DNA from 4 places in the Rossellomorea sp. H136 genome. Region 1 is predicted to be linked to each of the others. Evidence: riboswitches for the same ligand, from Rfam matches in the RefSeq annotation. Region 1 holds a riboswitch; each other region holds the start of a gene.
The links. Region 1 has a riboswitch for S-adenosylmethionine ahead of ACYH0O_RS23980 (sugar ABC transporter substrate-binding protein). Riboswitches for the same ligand answer to the same signal wherever they lie in the genome.
Positions count from the first base shown of each region.

Region 2: another riboswitch for S-adenosylmethionine. It lies ahead of metK (methionine adenosyltransferase); the one in region 1 lies ahead of ACYH0O_RS23980 (sugar ABC transporter substrate-binding protein).
Region 3: another riboswitch for S-adenosylmethionine. It lies ahead of ACYH0O_RS01115 (Na+/H+ antiporter NhaC family protein); the one in region 1 lies ahead of ACYH0O_RS23980 (sugar ABC transporter substrate-binding protein).
Region 4: another riboswitch for S-adenosylmethionine. It lies ahead of ACYH0O_RS19205 (methionine ABC transporter ATP-binding protein); the one in region 1 lies ahead of ACYH0O_RS23980 (sugar ABC transporter substrate-binding protein).

Region 1 is NZ_CM166371.1:4,787,361-4,789,563, forward strand. Features, by position in the region: gene ACYH0O_RS23975 (sugar ABC transporter ATP-binding protein) at 1-115, opposite strand, end outside; gene ACYH0O_RS23980 (sugar ABC transporter substrate-binding protein) at 132-1,217, opposite strand; SAM riboswitch class I at 1,313-1,419, opposite strand; gene ACYH0O_RS23985 (CTP synthase) at 1,620-2,203, opposite strand, start outside.
Region 2 is NZ_CM166371.1:3,901,648-3,903,850, forward strand. Features, by position in the region: gene metK (methionine adenosyltransferase) at 1-1,093, opposite strand, end outside; SAM riboswitch class I at 1,307-1,450, opposite strand; gene pckA (phosphoenolpyruvate carboxykinase (ATP)) at 1,776-2,203, shown strand, end outside.
Region 3 is NZ_CM166371.1:200,684-202,886, forward strand. Features, by position in the region: gene ACYH0O_RS01115 (Na+/H+ antiporter NhaC family protein) at 1-874, opposite strand, end outside; SAM riboswitch class I at 961-1,064, opposite strand; gene ACYH0O_RS01120 (MFS transporter) at 1,292-2,203, shown strand, end outside.
Region 4 is NZ_CM166371.1:3,749,643-3,751,845, forward strand. Features, by position in the region: gene ACYH0O_RS19200 (methionine ABC transporter permease) at 1-300, opposite strand, end outside; gene ACYH0O_RS19205 (methionine ABC transporter ATP-binding protein) at 290-1,315, opposite strand; SAM riboswitch class I at 1,435-1,539, opposite strand; gene ACYH0O_RS19210 (glycerol-3-phosphate responsive antiterminator) at 1,866-2,203, shown strand, end outside.

The DNA.
Region 1 (2,203 bases):
CCCCCAACAGAGCATGAACCTCTCCCTCTTTCACATCGAAGCTTGCAGTCTTTATGGCTTTCACTCCTGAGAAGGTTTTATTGATATCAATCATTTCTAACAGTGGAGACGTCATCTCTTCTAACTCCTTTCTATTCTGTGAACGATCCTTCAAGGTTTTTCAATTCATCTGTATAGCCTTGCTCACTTGCTCCCCAGCCATCTACATGCTCGTGTAATTGATCTGTCGTGATCGTTTCTTCAGGCAATGCTTCTTTCTCAATAAAGACCGGCTCAAGCTTTACTTTCTCAGGTGTATCTTGACCACCCAGCTTTTGATATAAGAAACGCACCTGCACGCGGCCGATATCTTTCGGGTCAACGGCTGCCGATGCCACCCACGGGCTTCCCTCTTTTTGAATGATTTGCAGGTCTTCATCACTCATGTCGATTCCATATACTTTGATTTCTTCTCTCCCTGCCGCTTCGATTGCCCGGACGGCGCCTTTCGCAAATTCATCCCAGGCAGCCCAGACAGCATCGATGTCACCTTTATTCGGGTACTGTTTCAGAATCGCCTCCATTTGTGCCTGTGTATCGAGTGCTGTATTTTGAGTAGCTGCTCCAAATGCTGCCACCTCTTTAATGTCGGGATTTCCCCCTAAAAACTCCTGATAGGCCACTTGGCGTCTTTCCATCGGTGCAAATCCCGCAACCCAAATCTTCACGATCTCACCCTTACCGCCAAGCTCATCTGAAAGCTTCGTCAAGGTTTGTTCAGCCATTTGCTGATCCCCCTGTTCGAGGACCGTCACCTCTTCTGCTGCAACATCCGCATCAAACACGACAACCGGTATGCTTTGTCCCTTCGCCTTTTCCACCCCTGATTGCAGTGCTTCTTTCGTCCCATGATCGATAAGGATCCCATCAAACTTTTGATTGATGGCCGCATCCAGGTTAGAAGACATTTTTGCCAAATCTCCTTCAGACGTAAATACTTGAACCTTTCCACCAAACTTCTCTACCTGCTCTTTGACACCTTCTATGTATTGAGCGGAAAATGTCCCTAAATTGATTTGCATAATTAGGGCAATCTTTTTATTGGCTAACGGATGATCAGACGTTGCTTCCTTCTTATCTCCACTGTCTGCGTCCGCCTCCTGGGATACCTTTGGCTGACAAGCCACTAAACTGAAAATAAGTGCGAGTAATACGAGTAATGATGTCGTTTTTTTCATCTTTCTTTTCTCCTCCCGAGGTGATATACCTCAATTTTTCAAATAAAAAAACCCCTTTTCCCAAGAGAAAAGAGGTTTATATATAAATAAACGTACTCTTATCACTCAGGAAATTCTTCCTGCAGGTTTTAGCACCTTTCCGTGTGTACGGTAGGTTGCCGGGCGTCATCGGGCCAGTCCCTCTGCCAACTCTTTATAAGAGATTATGAAATTTGGTATAGTTCGCTTTCGCTATAATCGATATATTAACGATATGTGGGAATATTGTCAATATTCTTTTTAGGAATTTTCTATAGAGGATTAAAGAAGAGTTGACAAAATTTTTCTTAATTTTTCTTAAATTACCCAATATAACAAAAAAACCGCCCTCCCAAACCAGGGAGAGCAGTTCCGAAAGAAATCTTATTTCTCACCATACGCAAGTGATGCTTCCACGAAGTCTCTGAATAGAGGCTGCGGACGTGTCGGGCGTGATGTGAATTCAGGGTGGAACTGAGATGCGACGAACCATGGGTGGTCGCTTAGCTCGATGATTTCCACAAGACGGCCATCAGGGCTTGTGCCTGAGAAGATGAAGCCGGCTTTTTCCATTTGCTCACGGTAGTGATTGTTGAATTCGAAGCGGTGGCGGTGACGCTCGTAAACCACTTCTCCATCATAGGCCGTATAGGCTTTTGAACCTTTCGTCAGCTTACATGGGTATAGTCCAAGGCGCAGTGTTCCACCAAGATCTTCGATGTCCTTTTGTTCCGGTAACAGGTCGATGACCGGGTATGGCGTTTCAGGATCCAACTCAGCAGAGTGAGCTCCTTCAAGACCGAGGACATTACGTGCATATTCTACAGATGCCAGCTGCATTCCAAGGCAGATTCCAAGGAAAGGAATCTTGTTTTCACGGGCATATTGAGTCGCAGCGATTTTCCCCTCTACTCCACGGTCACCGAAACCGCCTGGTACAAGGATTCCATCTACATCCGCCAGTTTTT
Region 2 (2,203 bases), 890 kb from region 1:
TCGGACGGCGAAGGTCCAGCATTTTGATGATTCCTGCAGGACGCAGATCAAAGTTGTTGCGAACAACGTCAATTAGTACGTCTTCTGATACTTTACCTGTTCCAAATGTATCAACGGAGATGGATACCGGTTGAGCAACACCGATCGCATACGCTAATTGAACTTCACATTTTTCAGCAAGTCCTGCTGCCACAATGTTCTTCGCTACATAACGTGCTGCATAGGCTGCTGAACGGTCCACTTTCGTTGCATCTTTACCAGAGAATGCACCGCCACCGTGACGAGCGTACCCACCATATGTGTCAACGATGATTTTACGTCCTGTTAACCCTGCATCACCTTGTGGTCCGCCGATAACGAAACGACCAGTCGGGTTGATGAAGTATTTTGTTTGCTCATCGATCAGTTCTTTCGGTACAACAGGATCGATGACATATTCTTTTAAATTACGTTGGATTTGCTCAAGCGTCACTTCAGGGTGATGCTGAGTTGAGATTACGATCGTGTCGATGCGAACCGGCTTATCGTTTTCATCATATTCAACGGTTACTTGAGTTTTTCCATCCGGACGTAAGTAAGGAAGGATTTCTTCTTTACGAACTTCAGTCAGACGACGGGAAATTTTGTGAGCAAGGGAAATCGGTAGAGGCATAAGTTCTTTCGTTTCATTACAAGCGAATCCAAACATTAACCCCTGGTCACCTGCACCGATTGCATCGATTTCTTCATCCGTCATTTGACCTTCACGAGCTTCAAGTGCCTGATCTACACCTTGAGCGATATCAGCAGATTGCTCATCGATGGATGTTAATACAGCACATGTCTCGGCATCAAAGCCATATTTCGCACGAGTGTAGCCAATTTCACGGATCGTTTCACGAACGATTTTTGGAATATCGACATACGTACTCGTTGTAATTTCACCCGCAACAAGAACAAGACCCGTCGTAACAGACGTTTCACATGCTACACGAGCATTCGGATCATTTGTAAGAATTGCATCAAGAATTGAATCAGAGATTTGGTCACAAATTTTATCTGGATGTCCTTCGGTTACGGACTCAGATGTAAACAGACGACGATTAGTTGACATCAAGGTTCCTCCTTAAGCATAATTGTTAGATTTTTGATCTAACAAAACATTAAACAGATACGGTACTCATTCCCTAAGTAGTATGAAGTAAACATGGTTTTTTTATAAAAAAATCATGCATTATGTGCATTTGATCCACTATAAACAGAAAAAACCCTTCCTCATGATTAAAGCAATAGAGGAAAGGTTTCAGATCATAGCCGCGCCTTTTCTCTCTTATCGTTCAAGGTTCATAGACCTTGCCTCAGTTTAGCACCTTCGCTTAATCGGATCTTTCAGACAGAAAGAATCCATTCACTATTTAGCAGGTTGCTGGGTTTCATAGGGTCTGCTCCCTCCACCAGCTCAGGATAAGAGTATCCGTTCAAGGAACAATAATAACGTTTAGTACAAAGGGTGTCAACTTTTTTTCAAGTGACATGTTTAACCATTCAAGCTTACTCTTATCATGATTCCAACCTATCTTGCCCTCATAAAATAACCTAATTAGGCAATGAGGCTAAACATTATGATATTTTTTTCATATATATAAGAAGATACAAGCTATATTTGGACGAAAAATGTGACAATATGAAGACACATTATAAAAATGAATAAATAGTATAGACTAATGGTTCAATTGTGTTATACTATTTTTGTGAAGCAAACGAGATCATTAAATTTATATAAAGGAAGGGTTCTAATGAATTCAGTGAGCATGTCTAATGAATTAACAGAATTACTTAACGGTCAAAACATTCAGGAACAATTATCTGTTTCCCAACTAGTTGAAAAAGTCCTTCAACGAAATGAAGGCGTTTTAACATCATCAGGTGCAGTCAGAGCAGAAACTGGTAAATACACAGGACGCTCTCCTAAGGATAAATTCATTGTAGAAGAACCATCCACGAAGGATAAGATTGAGTGGGGTTCTGTCAATCAACCAATCTCTTCAGAATCATTCGATAAATTATATACAAAAGTATTAGATTACTTAAAAGAAAAAGAAGAAGTATTTTCATTCAAAGGGTTCGCAGGTGCTGACCCAAAACATAGACTACCGATTCAAGTGATCAACGAATTCGCTTGGCATAATCTTTTCGCTCACCAATTATTCATTCGCCCTACAGG
Region 3 (2,203 bases), 370 kb from region 1:
TCAGTACGGAAAGTATCACAATCTCTGCCATTCCTGTCATTCCATCGGCCACACTGCCGAAATAACTGGATGGAGTAAAGCTTCCATCTATGAATCCAAGGATTCCAGCTAAAACAATTCCTCCGAACAAAACGACAAACACATTTAATCCGGCAAGAGCACCGACGATAACTCCTAGGTAAGGCAGAATTTTAATCCAATTAAAGCTTTCTGCCCCGACAGTTGCTTGATTCCCCATAGTAAGAACAAGGAGAATTACCATTGTCACGATCGCGGCAGGTAATACAATGAAGAAGTTGACTTTAAATTTATCTTTCATTTCCGTTTTCTGTGTACGAACAGCTGCAATGGTTGTATCTGAAATGAATGATAAGTTATCTCCGAACATCGCTCCTCCAATAACTGTCGCCATGGCAAGGGGCATAGATATATCTGTACCTGAACTAATCCCTACACCAATTGGCGCAAGTGCTGCGATCGTTCCCATGGATGTACCCATTGATAACGAAATGAAAGCCGCGATAATAAATAATCCAACGATGATCAAGTTACCGGGCAGCACGGAAAGGGCAAAGTTTACGGTTGAATCAACGGCCCCCATCTTTTCAGCCACTCCGGAAAATGCTCCTGCTAACAGGAAGATAAAGACCATGATCATGATATCAGGGTGACCGGCTCCTTTAGCGAAACGCTCAACCTTAGCCGTTAAAGTCTCTTTTCGGTTCATCAACAAACCTACAACGGATGCAATGATAATTGATACTAATACAGGAAAGGCATAAAAGTCTCCTGAAATGATGCCTGCTCCAAGGAACAGAGAAACAAATATGATCAAAGGCAGTAACGCCAATAGATTTCCTCTTTCTTGATTCATTCCTAATTCTCCTTTGTCGTCCAATTTACTAAATTACAAAAAACCTCTTCCGGAATAAGAAGAGGTTTCAAAAGAAAGAAACACTCTTCTTATCTTTCAAGCATTCGCTTGCTGGATGTGGCACAGCACTCAATATGAGTCCGCTGCCGAGACATCGCAGGGCCAGTCCCTCCGTCTCTCTGGATAAGAAGAATATCGTATTTAGTTGATTTAAAATGTACTTCCATACTTTAAAGGGTTTACTCGAAAAAGTCAAACGGGAAATATTTCTGTTTGCTTGATACGGACACCGATCAAATTCCTCCCTTATCAGCAACAAAAGCATGACTTTATCCATAATAAGGCATAAACTCATAGACAATTGAACGTTCAAGGTCTACTATAAGGAAGACAAAAAACATCTTGGGGGATACGGTAGTGGAAAGAACTGTACGAAATCAAATTTTCACATTACAAGGATTTTATTTATTAACGTTCTTCGGTGTTGGGAGTTTATATCCCTTACTCAGTGTGTATTTGAGCGAAAGCGTGGGGTTAAATGGTTATCAGATTGGAACGATCATGTCTGTAGGTCCCATCATGATGATTTTCTTCCAGCCTATTTGGGGAATGGTCAGTGACACGACCAATCGTCCCACCGTGGTTCTTGGTTTAACCTCTTTAGTAGCGGGAATCTTTGCACTCGGTTACTTGTTTATGGAATTTTACTATGGCCTGCTTATCGTGGCCATTCTAGTTGCCATTTTCCAAAGTGCGATCATTCCCGTTTCCGATAGTATCAGCTTGAAGTATACAAGTAAGGTCCGGTATAACTATGGAAATATCCGTCTGTTCGGATCATTGGGCTTTGGTATAGCAGTCTTTATGATGGGAAGACTTTCAGAGGGATTTATCGGGCCAACCATCATTTTTTACTCTTTCTTTATCTGTTTAGTCCTATCCGGATTCCTTTCTTTCCGGTTTCCGAAAGAGAGAGCGGCTGCAAAGCTTGATTTAAAGGCAGGGATGAAGGAATTATTCACGATGAAAAAGTTCCTTATCTTTTTAGCGGTCACATTCTTAGTGTTCGGGCCGAATTTAGCAAACAATGTGTATTTCGGATTATTTGTTGAAGATTCAGGCGGCACATATGCGGGGATTGGTCTTGCGTTCCTGATTGCAGTGTTATCGGAGGTTCCCTTTATGAGAATCGCCGGTGGATGGATTGATAAGTTCGGACTCTTGACAGTCGCTGCCTTGGCAGGTGCTACATCCATGCTCCGCTGGCTCTTTTACTTTACAGAACCAAGTTTATGGCTTGTCTATTCATCGGCTGTCATGCAAGGACTT
Region 4 (2,203 bases), 1.0 Mb from region 1:
GACAAGCGGCACGACCGCTGCCGCCGTTCCGATCGATGTGCCTACTACCAATCTTGTAAAGGGGATGATGGCCACCATCAAGATGATGAACGGGATCGAACGAAACACGTTGATGATGCTGCTCAATACGGAAAAGACGACTTTATTTTCAAGTAAGTGCCCCTTCCGCGTGACCACGACGATGATGCCGAGGGGAAGCCCAATCAACGTTGCAAACAGGAGGGAGAATGACACCATCGCAACGGTATCCCATGTCGCTTCTATAATTCTTGGCCAGAATAATTCCCAGTTAACTTGCACGCTTCTCCACCTCGCTTACGAATAATCTGTTCTTCCAATAATCCAGGATCTCTTCCGTTTCTTTCTTGCTGCCAATGATCTGTACGATGAGATTCCCGAACGGCTTGCCCTGGAGTTCCGTAATCTGGCCGAATAATACATTGATATGGGCATTGAATTTCTTTGCCGTTTCGGAAAGGATCGGCGTACCCGTCGAATCACCCTTGAAAATGAGGCGGCAGATGCGCCCTTCTTTGCTGTCATTCAATTTGTCGAGAACCGATGCCGGCAGCTGATCATTCATGACACTCTTCACAAAATTTTTCGTCGTCGGGGTCTGCGGGTTGGAAAAGATATCAAAGACGCTTCCCTCTTCAACGATTTCTCCATTTTCCATGACAGCGACCTTATCACAGATTTCCCGGATGACCCCCATTTCGTGGGTGATCATCACAATCGTAATACCATACTCAGCATTGATTCTCTTTAATAAGTTCAAAATCGATTCCGTCGTCTGAGGATCAAGTGCGGATGTTGCTTCATCGCAGAGCAGAATCGAAGGCGATGTCGCCAGGGCTCTTGCTATCCCCACCCTTTGCTTCTGCCCTCCTGACAGTTGATCCGGATAATGCTTCGCTTTATCTTCAAGTCCGACAAACGCGAGCAACTCCCTTACTCTCTCGCTGATTTTTTCTTTTGGCCATTTTGCAAGTTTCAGAGGATAAGCGATATTCCCTGCCACCGTCCGGGATTGAAATAGATTAAAATGCTGAAAAATCATCCCGATGCGGTGCCGCTCTTTCCTCAGATCGATTGCCGACTGATCTTTCAGGCTGCGCCCCTCTATGAAAATATCACCCGACGATGGTTTCTCTAAAAAATTGAGACAGCGTACAAGCGTGCTTTTTCCCGCTCCGCTGAATCCGATCACACCATAAATCTCTCCCCTCTTCACTTCGAAGGAAACATTCTTCAAAGCGGTGAATGGGCCATCCTTTGTCTCAAATACTTTCGTAACATTCTGAACTCTGATCATACAGGACTTGCTCCTTTCGCTATGTATTCTTCTTGAAGCCTGTGTTTGAAGGACATGGCTGAAAATAAAAAGTGCCCCCCTTCATAAGAAGAGAGGCACAAATATGTATATGTCCACTCTTCTCATCTTTCAAGTCATATGACTTGATGGAATTGGCACGGTATTCATAAGAACCCGTTGCCGAGGTATCGCAGGGCCAGTCCCTCCACCTCTCTGGATAAGAAGATATCGCTTTATTAAGTTAAATTATTTATGATGCGTTTAAGCATTAGGGTTATGGTAAAGGATTTAAATTGGTTTGTCAATCCTGTTTTTGAATTAATTGTATTACGGAGGACTAATCAAATTGGGCACTATAACTAGTCTTCAATTAGTTGTTGAATATTTTACGCTTTTCAAGTAAATCGCTAAGATTCTTCATTCATACTTTACTTCATCGTGAACATTAGTAGTTTACAAGAAAGCCAAGGTTACACCTCTCAACCCCCAAAACAATTATGCTATACTAAAAGAAAAAACAATATTCAGACTATTCAAAGGGGCAAAATACATGAAACCAAACATAATCGACATCGTCCAATCCCAAGTCATCGCTTCCATAAAGGAAGAAAAAGACTTGGAAAAGGCCATACAGTCAAACGCCAACATCGTGTTCATCCTTACCGGCAGTTTGATTACGATGGACGGGTATCTGAAAAAACTGAAGGAAGCCGGTAAAACCACGTTTATTCATATTGATTTCATCGATGGACTGTCCAATACGAAGAGTGCCATTAAATACATAGCAGAAATTTGGAAGCCGGCTGGCATCATTACAACCAGGAGCAACCTGATCAAATATGCAAAAGAAGAAGGCTTAATGACGATCCAGCGCCTTTTTCTTATCGA